One region of the Streptomyces sp. NPDC048018 genome, then DNA from elsewhere that is predicted to be linked to it. Evidence: riboswitches for the same ligand, from Rfam matches in the RefSeq annotation. Region 1 holds a riboswitch; each other region holds the start of a gene.

Region 1 (2,189 bases):
CCGACCTCGACCTCGACCGTGGGGTTGCCTCGGGAGTCCAGGATTTCCCGGGCTACGACGACGTCGATGGACGGCACGAGCATCTCCTTCTGGGATGTGACGCTGGTTGTGACGCATGCGGCAAGGTCTCGTTCGCCTTGCGGCAAGAGCCTAACCGGCTCGGGGGCTCCAGCCGGCCGGGCGCCCGCCCCCTGGGACGAAAAAGGACCCAAGGGCATGCATCCGGGGAGGAAAGACCCCAGATCTACTGGAGGGTAACCGCAGGGAGCGGAGAAACCCCGGCCCGGAGCGCACGGGGGAAGGGCACTCCGGGCCGGGGTGGTCATCACCGCGGGAGGGTCGGCAGGCTCACTTGAGGTGGAGCTGCTGGCCCGGGTAGATCAGGTCGGCGTTCTCGACGACGCCCTTGTTCAGCTGGAAGAGCTTCTCCCAGCCGCCCTTGACGCCGTGCGCCTGGGCGATCTTGCTGAGGGTGTCACCGGTGACGACCTTGTACTCGCCGTCGCCCTTCTTGACCTTCTTGCCGGTCGGGGTGGTGACGGTCTTCTTGGACTCGCTCTTCTTCGGCGCCTGGCGCTGCTCGCTGCGGGTCGCCGGCTGCTCGGTGGAGCGCTTCGACGCGGCGGGCTTCGGGGCCGCCTCGGCCGAACCGCCGTCGTACGAGGCGCCGGACAGGCCCACGCCGCAGCTCGGCCACGCGCCCTTGCCCTGGCCTGCGAGGACCTTCTCGGCGACGGCGATCTGCTGGGACTTGGAGGCCTGGTCGGCGCTCGGGGCGTAGGCGGTGCCGCCGTACGCGGCCCAGGTGGAGGCCGAGAACTGCAGGCCGCCGTAGAAGCCGTTGCCGGTGTTGATGGACCAGTTGCCGCCGGACTCGCACTGGGCGACGGCGTCCCACTCGGAGGCGGTGGCGGCCGAGGCCGTGCCGGCGGTCATCAGCGGGGCCGCGACGGCGACGCCGGCGACACCGGCCAGCGCGACGATGCGGGTGGCCTTGGCGGCACGACGGTGTTTGCCCTTGCCGGAAAGCAGCATGGAAGTTCTCCCTCACCGACGCCTACGAGGTGAGCTGTCGGGTTCGGGCGAGTGAGTTGCCCGGCCGCGTGACCTTGCACGCGACTTCACCCCAAGCCGGTCGTCGGCCGTCTGTCTCAACGGCCGGGGCCGGCACTTACCTTGGGTCCCCCGGTCCTGCCTTCGGCGCTTGCGCGACGACTGTTCCCTCCGTCCGGCGGCAGGATTCGGCGTGCCGGTCGGCGGGGCCCGCGGTGGCGAGCGGTCACGACCGTAGACATAGAGCCGGGGGAAGTTCAAAGACCCTCAAGACGGAAAAATCGCCCCTACTTGCACACCGTCAGGAGGTGTTTGCGCAGGTGAGGGGCGATTCGAGCAAAGTTTGCGGACGTGACACGCCCGTTCGGGAAGAGAGACTCATGTCTCACTGAGACAGAACGGACATTCAGCCCGAACTACTGCTGGGATTCCGTCAGTCCGAGGTCGAGCTCAAGGCTCTGACCAGGAAGGATGAGGTCGGGGTCGGAGCCGACGGTCTTCTTGTTGGCGCCATAGAGGGCGCTCCAGCCGCCCGTGAGCCCGTTCTCCTCCGCAATGCCCGACAGACTGTCACCCGGCTGAACGGTGTATTCATCCGGCTTGCCCGTGGTGTCCGAATCGCCCTTCGCCTTACCGTCGGTCACGCCACCCGTCGCCTCGCCACCCGGAGCGGCGTGTCGCCCGGAATCGGTGGAGGTGTCCGAGTTGCCCGGCTGTTCTGGCGCGGCGTCACCCCGGTGCTTGCCGGTGCCGGGCGCGGTCGCGCCGGGCGTACCGGGGGCGACCGGCGTCGTGGACACATCGGGCGTACCGGGCGTCACGGACGTACCGGGCGTCGCGGGAGAGGTGGAGGTCCCGGGCGTCGAGGGCGCGGGAGCGGTGGGGGTCGCGGGGGTCGCCGAGGTGGCGGGGGCCGTGGGCGCGGTGGGGGCCGTGGAGGGCTTCCCGCTCTCCTGGCCGGAGCCGGCGGGCAGGCCGTCGGTGCGGTTGGACTCGGGGACGGGACCCGTCGGCTTCCTGGGCGTCACGCCCGGGCCCGGGTCCACCGCGGGCGCCTTGCCGTCGTTCTTCAGGCCGGCGATCGGCGCGCAGGTGGCCCACTGGGTGTCGCCCGCGGCGAGCGCCCGGTCGGCGAC
Region 2 (2,189 bases), on a different contig from region 1:
GCGCGATGACCTCGATCTACGACACGATCCGCACCGTCTCGTGCGAGGTGGAGACCATCTGCCTGGGCCAGGCGGTCGGCCCCGCCGCGGTGCTGCTCACGGCCGGCTCGCCGGGGCGCCGGCTCGCCCTGCCGGGGGCCAGGATCGTCCTCCAGCAGCCCACGCTCGACGAGCCGTTGCACGGACAGCCCAGCGATCTCGACATCCACGCGCGGGAATTGCTGCGTCAGCGCGCGCTGGTGGCCGGACTGCTCGCGGAGCACACCGGGCAGGATCTCGACCGGATCGACGCCGACATCGACCGGACCACCGTGCTCGACGCGGCGGGGGCCGTGACGTACGGGCTGGTGGACCACGTGGTGAAGAGCCGTCGCTCGTCCGCGGGCACCGTCGGCGAGAGGTGAGACCCGATGGTCCCGGAGTTGCCGCCGCTGCCCGCGCTGACCCGCGCCGAGGGTGAGTTCGTGGACGCGTACCTCGAAGTCGTCGACCTCCTCGGAAGGATCAATCCATCCAGGACATCGCATACCTATGGGGCCCTGAGGGCCGCTCAGGCCCTGGTCGGGCGCGCGACGGCACTCCGGGACGCCGTGACGCTCATGCATGTGCGAGGCGAGAGCGAGGTCCACGCGGCCACATTGGCGCGTGCGCTAAGGGTGTTGGACGGAGAGCGGCGCTCAGGGCGCGTCACCGTCCCCGAAGAGTCGTCGAGTTGACAGTGCGGCGTGTCGTGTCGAGGTCCACTCGGGGCACACGAGCCGCAGAATCGCTCCCCCGTTCGGCGTAGTCGACGAATCGACATAGAGCTCAGGCGAGTTGCGCAACAGGTCTACACATTTAGCGGAATCGGGCATTCCATCGCTGGTGAACGGCTCGTCGGGCAAACCTCCGAAGATCACGAAACCTGACTGTCCACTCGAATGGATCAGTCGTGAGGAGCCTCACATATCGCTGTTTCAGCTCGGATTTCTACCCGACTGTGAGTCAAGATCCCTGTCGACGACAAGCCCCCGCCACCCGAGGCGGGGCGGTCCGGGCGGACGCCGAGTCCTGCCGCTGTCCCGGACGTCTGGTCGACAGGAGTGGATCGGCAGGAGTGGAGGACCCGAGCAACACGGGACGTGCCCGCAAGGGTGACGTCCCTCGGGGTGAAGCCGCAGCCGCGGCCGGGCATCTTCGCCTGCCCGAACCCGACAGGTCATCCTTCACAGGCGGCTGACGAAGGGTTGCGCATGACTGCGCAGATTCATGTCCCGTCCCTGCTGTCCCGGGCCGGAGCCGTCTCGGCTCTCACCCTCGCCGCCGTCGGCGGCACGCTGCTCGCCCCAGGAGCGGCGCCGGAGGCCCAGGCCGCGAGCTCGTACGCCAACACGGCTCTGGGCATCGCCGCCTCGAAGAAGGGATCGCCTTACAAGTACGGGGCCGCTGGGCCCAGCAGGTTCGACTGCTCGGGCCTCACGCTCTACTCGTACAAGAAGGCGGGCAAGACACTGCCCCGCACCGCGCAGCAGCAGTACAACAAGACGCGTCACATCACGGCGTCCAGCCGCCAGAAGGGGGACCTCGTCTTCTTCCATTCCGGCGGAAGGGTCTACCACGTCGGAATCTACGCGGGTAACAACAAGATCTGGCACTCCCCGAAGACCGGCTCCTGGGTGAAGCTCGACCGGATCTGGACGTCGAAGGTGCTGTACGGCCGCGTCCGCTGACCAGCGGACCCCGCCGTCCCGCGCCCCGCGAAGGGCCGCCACGCGAGGGCGCCGCGGGCCGCCCCACCCGGCGCCCGTCCCCCGGCCGCCCCGCGCCCCCCGTCCCCGGGGTCGCGGGGACGGCGCCGCCCTCCGCGGGGCCGGCCCCGGGAGACCGGTCGGCCCCGCCCCCGCGGAGGGCGGCGCCGGTCGGATGGCCGACCGGGCCGCCGGGCGGTACGGTCGCCCCATACGGGCCCGGTGCGACGCCGACCGGGCGGAGCGGGCTCGCCGCGGCGGGCCGGAGCCGCTCTACCGGGGCGTCAGCGCCACGGCCGTCCAGGGCAGTCGGATCCAGACCGTCTTGCCGCCCTCGGGCGTCGGCTCGACCGAGAGGCGGCCGCCCGCCTCCGCGGCGAGCCAGCGGATGATGACCATGCCGCGCCCGTTGTCCTGCTGGACGGCTGCCGGGAGGCGCCGGGGCCAGCGCGGATGGCTGTC
Region 3 (2,189 bases), on a different contig from region 1:
CCACGAAGCCCTCGGACTCCAGGGTGCGCAGCGCCTCGCGGACCGGGACACGGGAGACGCCGTAACGGCGGGCGAGCTGTTCCTCGGTCAGTCTGGCTCCCCGCGCGTACACCCCGGAGACGATGTCGTCCCGGATCGCCGTGCATACCGAGTGCGCGGGAATGCGCATGTCCGACCTCCGCTTTTGTCCGCGCGAATCCAGATCGAGCGGCGCCTGTCCGGCGACTCTATTGCAGGACGCCGGAATTTCCGATGCCGCCCGATGGAAAGGGACGCAAAAAAGCCCCGGCTCGCTGCGAGCCGGGGCTTTTGCGCGGGAGGCGACCGTCAGACGTCCACGCCGCGGGAGCGGAGGTAGCTGAGCGGGTTGATGTCCGTGCCGTAGTCGGCGCCGGTGCGGGCCTCGAAGTGGAGGTGCGGGCCGGTGGAGTTGCCGGAGGAGCCGGAGATGCCGATCCGCTCGCCCGGGGTGACCTTCTGGCCGACGGAGACCTGGATCGCGGAGAGGTGCCCGTACTGCGTGTACGTGCCGTCGTTCATCCGGATCACGATGTTGTTGCCGTACGCGCCGCCCCAGCCGGCCTCGACGACGGTGCCGGAGCCGACGGAGACGACCGTGGTGCCGTAGGCGGCGTGGAAGTCGATGCCGGTGTGGCTGCCGGAGGACCAGAGCGAGCCGCCGGTCTTGTAGCCGGTGCTCACGTAGGAGCCGGAGACGGGGAGCTGGAAGGACGCCAGGCGCTTGCGCTCGGCCTCGCGGGCGGCGCGCTCCTTGGCGGCCCGGATCTCCTTGGCGCGGGCCTCGGCCTTGCGCTTCGCCTCGGCGGCGGCCCTGGCGCGGGCGGCGGCCTCGTAGGCCTCCTTCTCCTGCGCGGCGGCCTGGGCGTCGACCCGCTGGGCGAGGGACTCCTCGGTGATCACCTGGGTGAGGCCGGTGTCCTCGACGGAGGGCTGCTCCGTGTCGGCGGCGAGCGCCGGGGAGGCGAGGGTGCCGATGACGCCTGCGGTGGCGATGGTCGCCACGCCGGCGACGCCCGCGCCACGGCGCGCCAGACGGCTCGGACCACGATGCTTCCCGGTGGCACGGGTGAACGCCATGTAGTGGCTGATCCTTTCCTTCCCTCTCGCCTACCGGGTTAGCTGACGGGTTCGGAGCAGGAAGGTCTCCTACGGGCCCCTCCGCGTGGCGCGAAGGCGTCCGATTCACCCCAGGGACTGCGTGTGGGTCCCCGGCTCCCCAGGCTCGCGCCTCAGGGGGACTCGGCGATGACTGTCCGTTGCCGCGGGTGCGGCGTCGTGCATGTGGCCGGACAGCCGGACCGACGCTAGGCCGATCTTCTGTCAATCACCAAACAGAGCCGCGTTTTTGTAAGGCATGCCACAGGTCATTCAGCAACAGCAACCATCAATACGGACAAAGGGGAGGACCCCGGCGAACCAGGTCGCCGGGGTCCTCCTCCGTGCGTGACGGCGGCTCAGTCAGCCGGTGACGACCCTCACTTCACCGATGCCCAGGGCGCGCACCGGCTCCTCGATCTGCGAAGCGTCCCCGACCAGGACGGTGACGAGGCGGTCCACCGGGAAGGCGTTGACCACCGCGGCGGTCGCCTCCACGGTGCCCGTCTCGGCGAGACGCGCGTACAACTGCGCCTGGAAGTCGTCCGGGAGGTGCTGCTCGACCTGGTCGGCCAGGGTGCCCGCGACGGAGGCGGCCGTCTCGTACTTGAGCGGGGCGACGCCCACGAGGTTCTGCACGGCGACGTCGCGCTCGGCGTCCGTCAGGCCCTCGGCGGCGAGCGTGCGCAGCACCTTCCACAGGTCGCCAAGTGCCGGACCGGTGTTGGGGGTGTCGACGGAGCCGCTGATGGCGAGCATCGAGGCGCCGTGGCCCTCGCCGTCGGAGCGCAGCACCTGGCCGAAGGCACGCACCCCGTAGGTGTAGCCCTTCTCCTCGCGCAGGACGCGGTCCAGACGGGAGGTGAGGGTGCCGCCGAGGCAGTACGTGCCGAGCACCTGGGCCGGCCACACACGGTCGTGCCGGTCGGCGCCGACGCGGCCGATGAGCAGCTGCGTCTGGACGGCACCCGGGCGGTCCACGATGACGACCCGGCCGGTGTCGTCGGCGGTGATGGGCGGCATCGGGCGCGGCGCCGCCGGGGCACCCGTCCAGCCGCCCAGGGTCTCGTCGA
Region 4 (2,189 bases), on a different contig from region 1:
AAGGTCACCAGGTCGGGGGCGAGTTCCTTCGCCCGTGGAACCTGTTCCGCGACGATCTGGTCGAGAAGGCGCCCCCGTACGGCGAGGTTGGCGTACCGGAAGCCCGCGTCCTCCGGCAGCCGGTCGGCGAGCAGGACCGCGAACCGGTCCGCCCAGCCGACGTAGGCCCCGTCCGGACCGGGATCTCCCACGCCCTCGGTGAAGCTGTCACCGATCGCCGCGTACGACCCGAATGCGTTCTTGTCTGTTGATCTCGAATCGTCTGCCACGGGAGCACATTTTTCCCCTCCTGGTGTGACCTACGCGACCGTAAGGAGGGGTTGACGTCGGGTGACATATGCCACCGATAAAGATTCTCCCAAGCCGGAATACGCCGGAGGTCCGGCACAGGGGTACCGGGCCTCCGGGGTGTCGGCGTCACCGACGCGGTACTGACGTGATGTCAGATGCTCACGCCGTGCTGGCGCAGGGCGGCCACCGGGTCGATGTCGGAGCCGTAGTCCGGACCGGTCCGCATCTCGAAGTGCAGGTGCGGGCCGGTGACGTTGCCGGTCGCGCCGGAGAGGCCGATCTCCTGGCCGCCGGTGACGGTCTGGCCGGCGGAGACGGAGATCGAGGAGAGGTGGGCGTACTGCGAGAAGGTGCCGTCGGCGTGCTGGATGACGACCTGGTTGCCGTACGCGCCGCCGTCGCCGGCGGAGTAGACGGTGCCGGGGCCGACCGCGTGGACGGTGGTGCCGGTGGAGGCGACGAAGTCGATGCCGGTGTGGTAGCCGGAGGACCACATCGCGCCGGCGGTCTTGTAGGCGGTGCCGACGCCGGCGCCCGCGATCGGGGCGACCCAGCCGGAGGAGGAGGGCGTACCGGCCGAGGAGGACGACGACGAGGAGCTCGCGGCCGGGGCCGGGGCCGAGCTGCGCTCGCTGCTGCGCGAGGCGCGGGTCGCGTCGCCGGAACCCTTCTGGGCGTGCTCGGCGGCCGCCTTCGGGTGGTGCGTGGCCTTGGCGGTGTTCTTGGCGCCGAGGGTGAGCTTCATGCCCGGCAGGATCAGCGACGGGTCGCCGCCGACGACCTGGCGGTTGTCGCGGTAGAGCTTCTGCCAGCCGCCGGCGAGGTGGTGCTCGGTGGCGATCTTGGACAGGTAGTCGCCGCGGACGACGGTGTACGACTTGGGGGCCGAGGCCGGGGCCTTGGCCGGGGTCACGGCGGCGGGCGCCACGACGGCGACGGCCTGCTGCGGAGTGACGGCCGGGGCGGCCTGCTCGGCGGCGTGCGCGCCGGTGGCGCCGATGAGCGGGAGGGCGACGACGGCCCCTCCGGCTCCGGCGGCCACGAACCCGCGGGTGATCGGGTTGGCCTTGGGGCGGCGGTGCTTACCCTTCACGGGCATGGCGAATTCCTCTCCGTCGCCTGCGAGGTGAGCTGTCGGGTTCGGACGGGAGATGTCCGGCCGCTGTTCGCGACTTCACCCCGAGCCGTCCTTCATCGAGGGATCGGCGTGGTACCTGGGTCCCCCGCTCCTGCCGCGTACGGGTGGGTGCGGACTCCGGTCGGCGGCAGGATTAGGCGGTCCGTCCGGATTGAGCGCGACGCTAGACGAGCGGGGCCGACGGGAACAAGCCACCGTTTTTCCGCCAGTGCCGATCCCGGGAATTGCGGCCGGAATCACGGTCACCCTCCGTGGATGACGGTCCCTCGATTTCCCTTTCCGGAAGGGAATTTGGAAAAGACGATCAGGCACGGTCCGTCACGTCTATGACGCTGCTCACGCCCCGGAGCTCATCTCCCAAGGAATCAGGGCGCGTTACCGCTAAACCCTCAATTCGGACAGAACACCCATTCCCTCCCGAGGGGGTGCGTGCGGGGCCTCCCACCTGGATGATTGCCCCAGGAACCGATCTCGAGACCAGGAGCAACCGTGACGCAAGCGACGACCGAGCCCGAGCTCACCGGCGTACGCAACTTCCGCGATGTGGGCGGGCTGCCGACCGTGGACGGCCGGTCCGTGCGCCCCGGACGCCTCTTCCGCAGCGGCCACCTGGCGCACGCCACGCCCGAGGACGCCTCGTTCCTCGCCTCCCTCGGCCTGCACACCGTCTTCGACTTCCGCAACGACGCCGACCGGATCTTCGAGGGGGACGACGTCGCCCTGCCGGGCGTCCGGAACGTGAACATACCCCTGAGCGATC

Evidence for each region. Region 1 has a riboswitch for cyclic di-AMP ahead of ACGF1Z_RS29085 (transglycosylase family protein). Riboswitches for the same ligand answer to the same signal wherever they lie in the genome.
Region 2: another riboswitch for cyclic di-AMP. It lies ahead of ACGF1Z_RS15215 (C40 family peptidase); the one in region 1 lies ahead of ACGF1Z_RS29085 (transglycosylase family protein).
Region 3: another riboswitch for cyclic di-AMP. It lies ahead of ACGF1Z_RS26355 (M23 family metallopeptidase); the one in region 1 lies ahead of ACGF1Z_RS29085 (transglycosylase family protein).
Region 4: another riboswitch for cyclic di-AMP. It lies ahead of ACGF1Z_RS04915 (peptidoglycan DD-metalloendopeptidase family protein); the one in region 1 lies ahead of ACGF1Z_RS29085 (transglycosylase family protein).

Annotation. Positions count from the first base shown of each region.
Region 1 covers NZ_JBIDBK010000009.1:46,909-49,097, forward strand. The annotation lists gene eno (phosphopyruvate hydratase) at 1-83, opposite strand, end outside; gene ACGF1Z_RS29085 (transglycosylase family protein) at 349-1,035, opposite strand; cyclic di-AMP (ydaO/yuaA leader) riboswitch at 1,040-1,213, opposite strand; gene ACGF1Z_RS29090 (transglycosylase family protein) at 1,470-2,189, opposite strand, start outside.
Region 2 covers NZ_JBIDBK010000003.1:891,382-893,570, forward strand. The annotation lists gene ACGF1Z_RS15205 (ATP-dependent Clp protease proteolytic subunit) at 1-404, shown strand, start outside; gene ACGF1Z_RS15210 (hypothetical protein) at 411-716, shown strand; cyclic di-AMP (ydaO/yuaA leader) riboswitch at 1,032-1,229, shown strand; gene ACGF1Z_RS15215 (C40 family peptidase) at 1,233-1,709, shown strand; gene ACGF1Z_RS15220 (ATP-binding protein) at 2,001-2,189, opposite strand, start outside.
Region 3 covers NZ_JBIDBK010000007.1:118,885-121,073, reverse strand. The annotation lists gene ACGF1Z_RS26360 (GntR family transcriptional regulator) at 1-169, opposite strand, end outside; gene ACGF1Z_RS26355 (M23 family metallopeptidase) at 328-1,098, opposite strand; cyclic di-AMP (ydaO/yuaA leader) riboswitch at 1,111-1,276, opposite strand; gene ACGF1Z_RS26350 (M16 family metallopeptidase) at 1,480-2,189, opposite strand, start outside.
Region 4 covers NZ_JBIDBK010000001.1:1,102,215-1,104,403, forward strand. The annotation lists gene ACGF1Z_RS04910 (SGNH/GDSL hydrolase family protein) at 1-269, opposite strand, end outside; gene ACGF1Z_RS04915 (peptidoglycan DD-metalloendopeptidase family protein) at 443-1,390, opposite strand; cyclic di-AMP (ydaO/yuaA leader) riboswitch at 1,395-1,546, opposite strand; gene ACGF1Z_RS04920 (tyrosine-protein phosphatase) at 1,919-2,189, shown strand, end outside.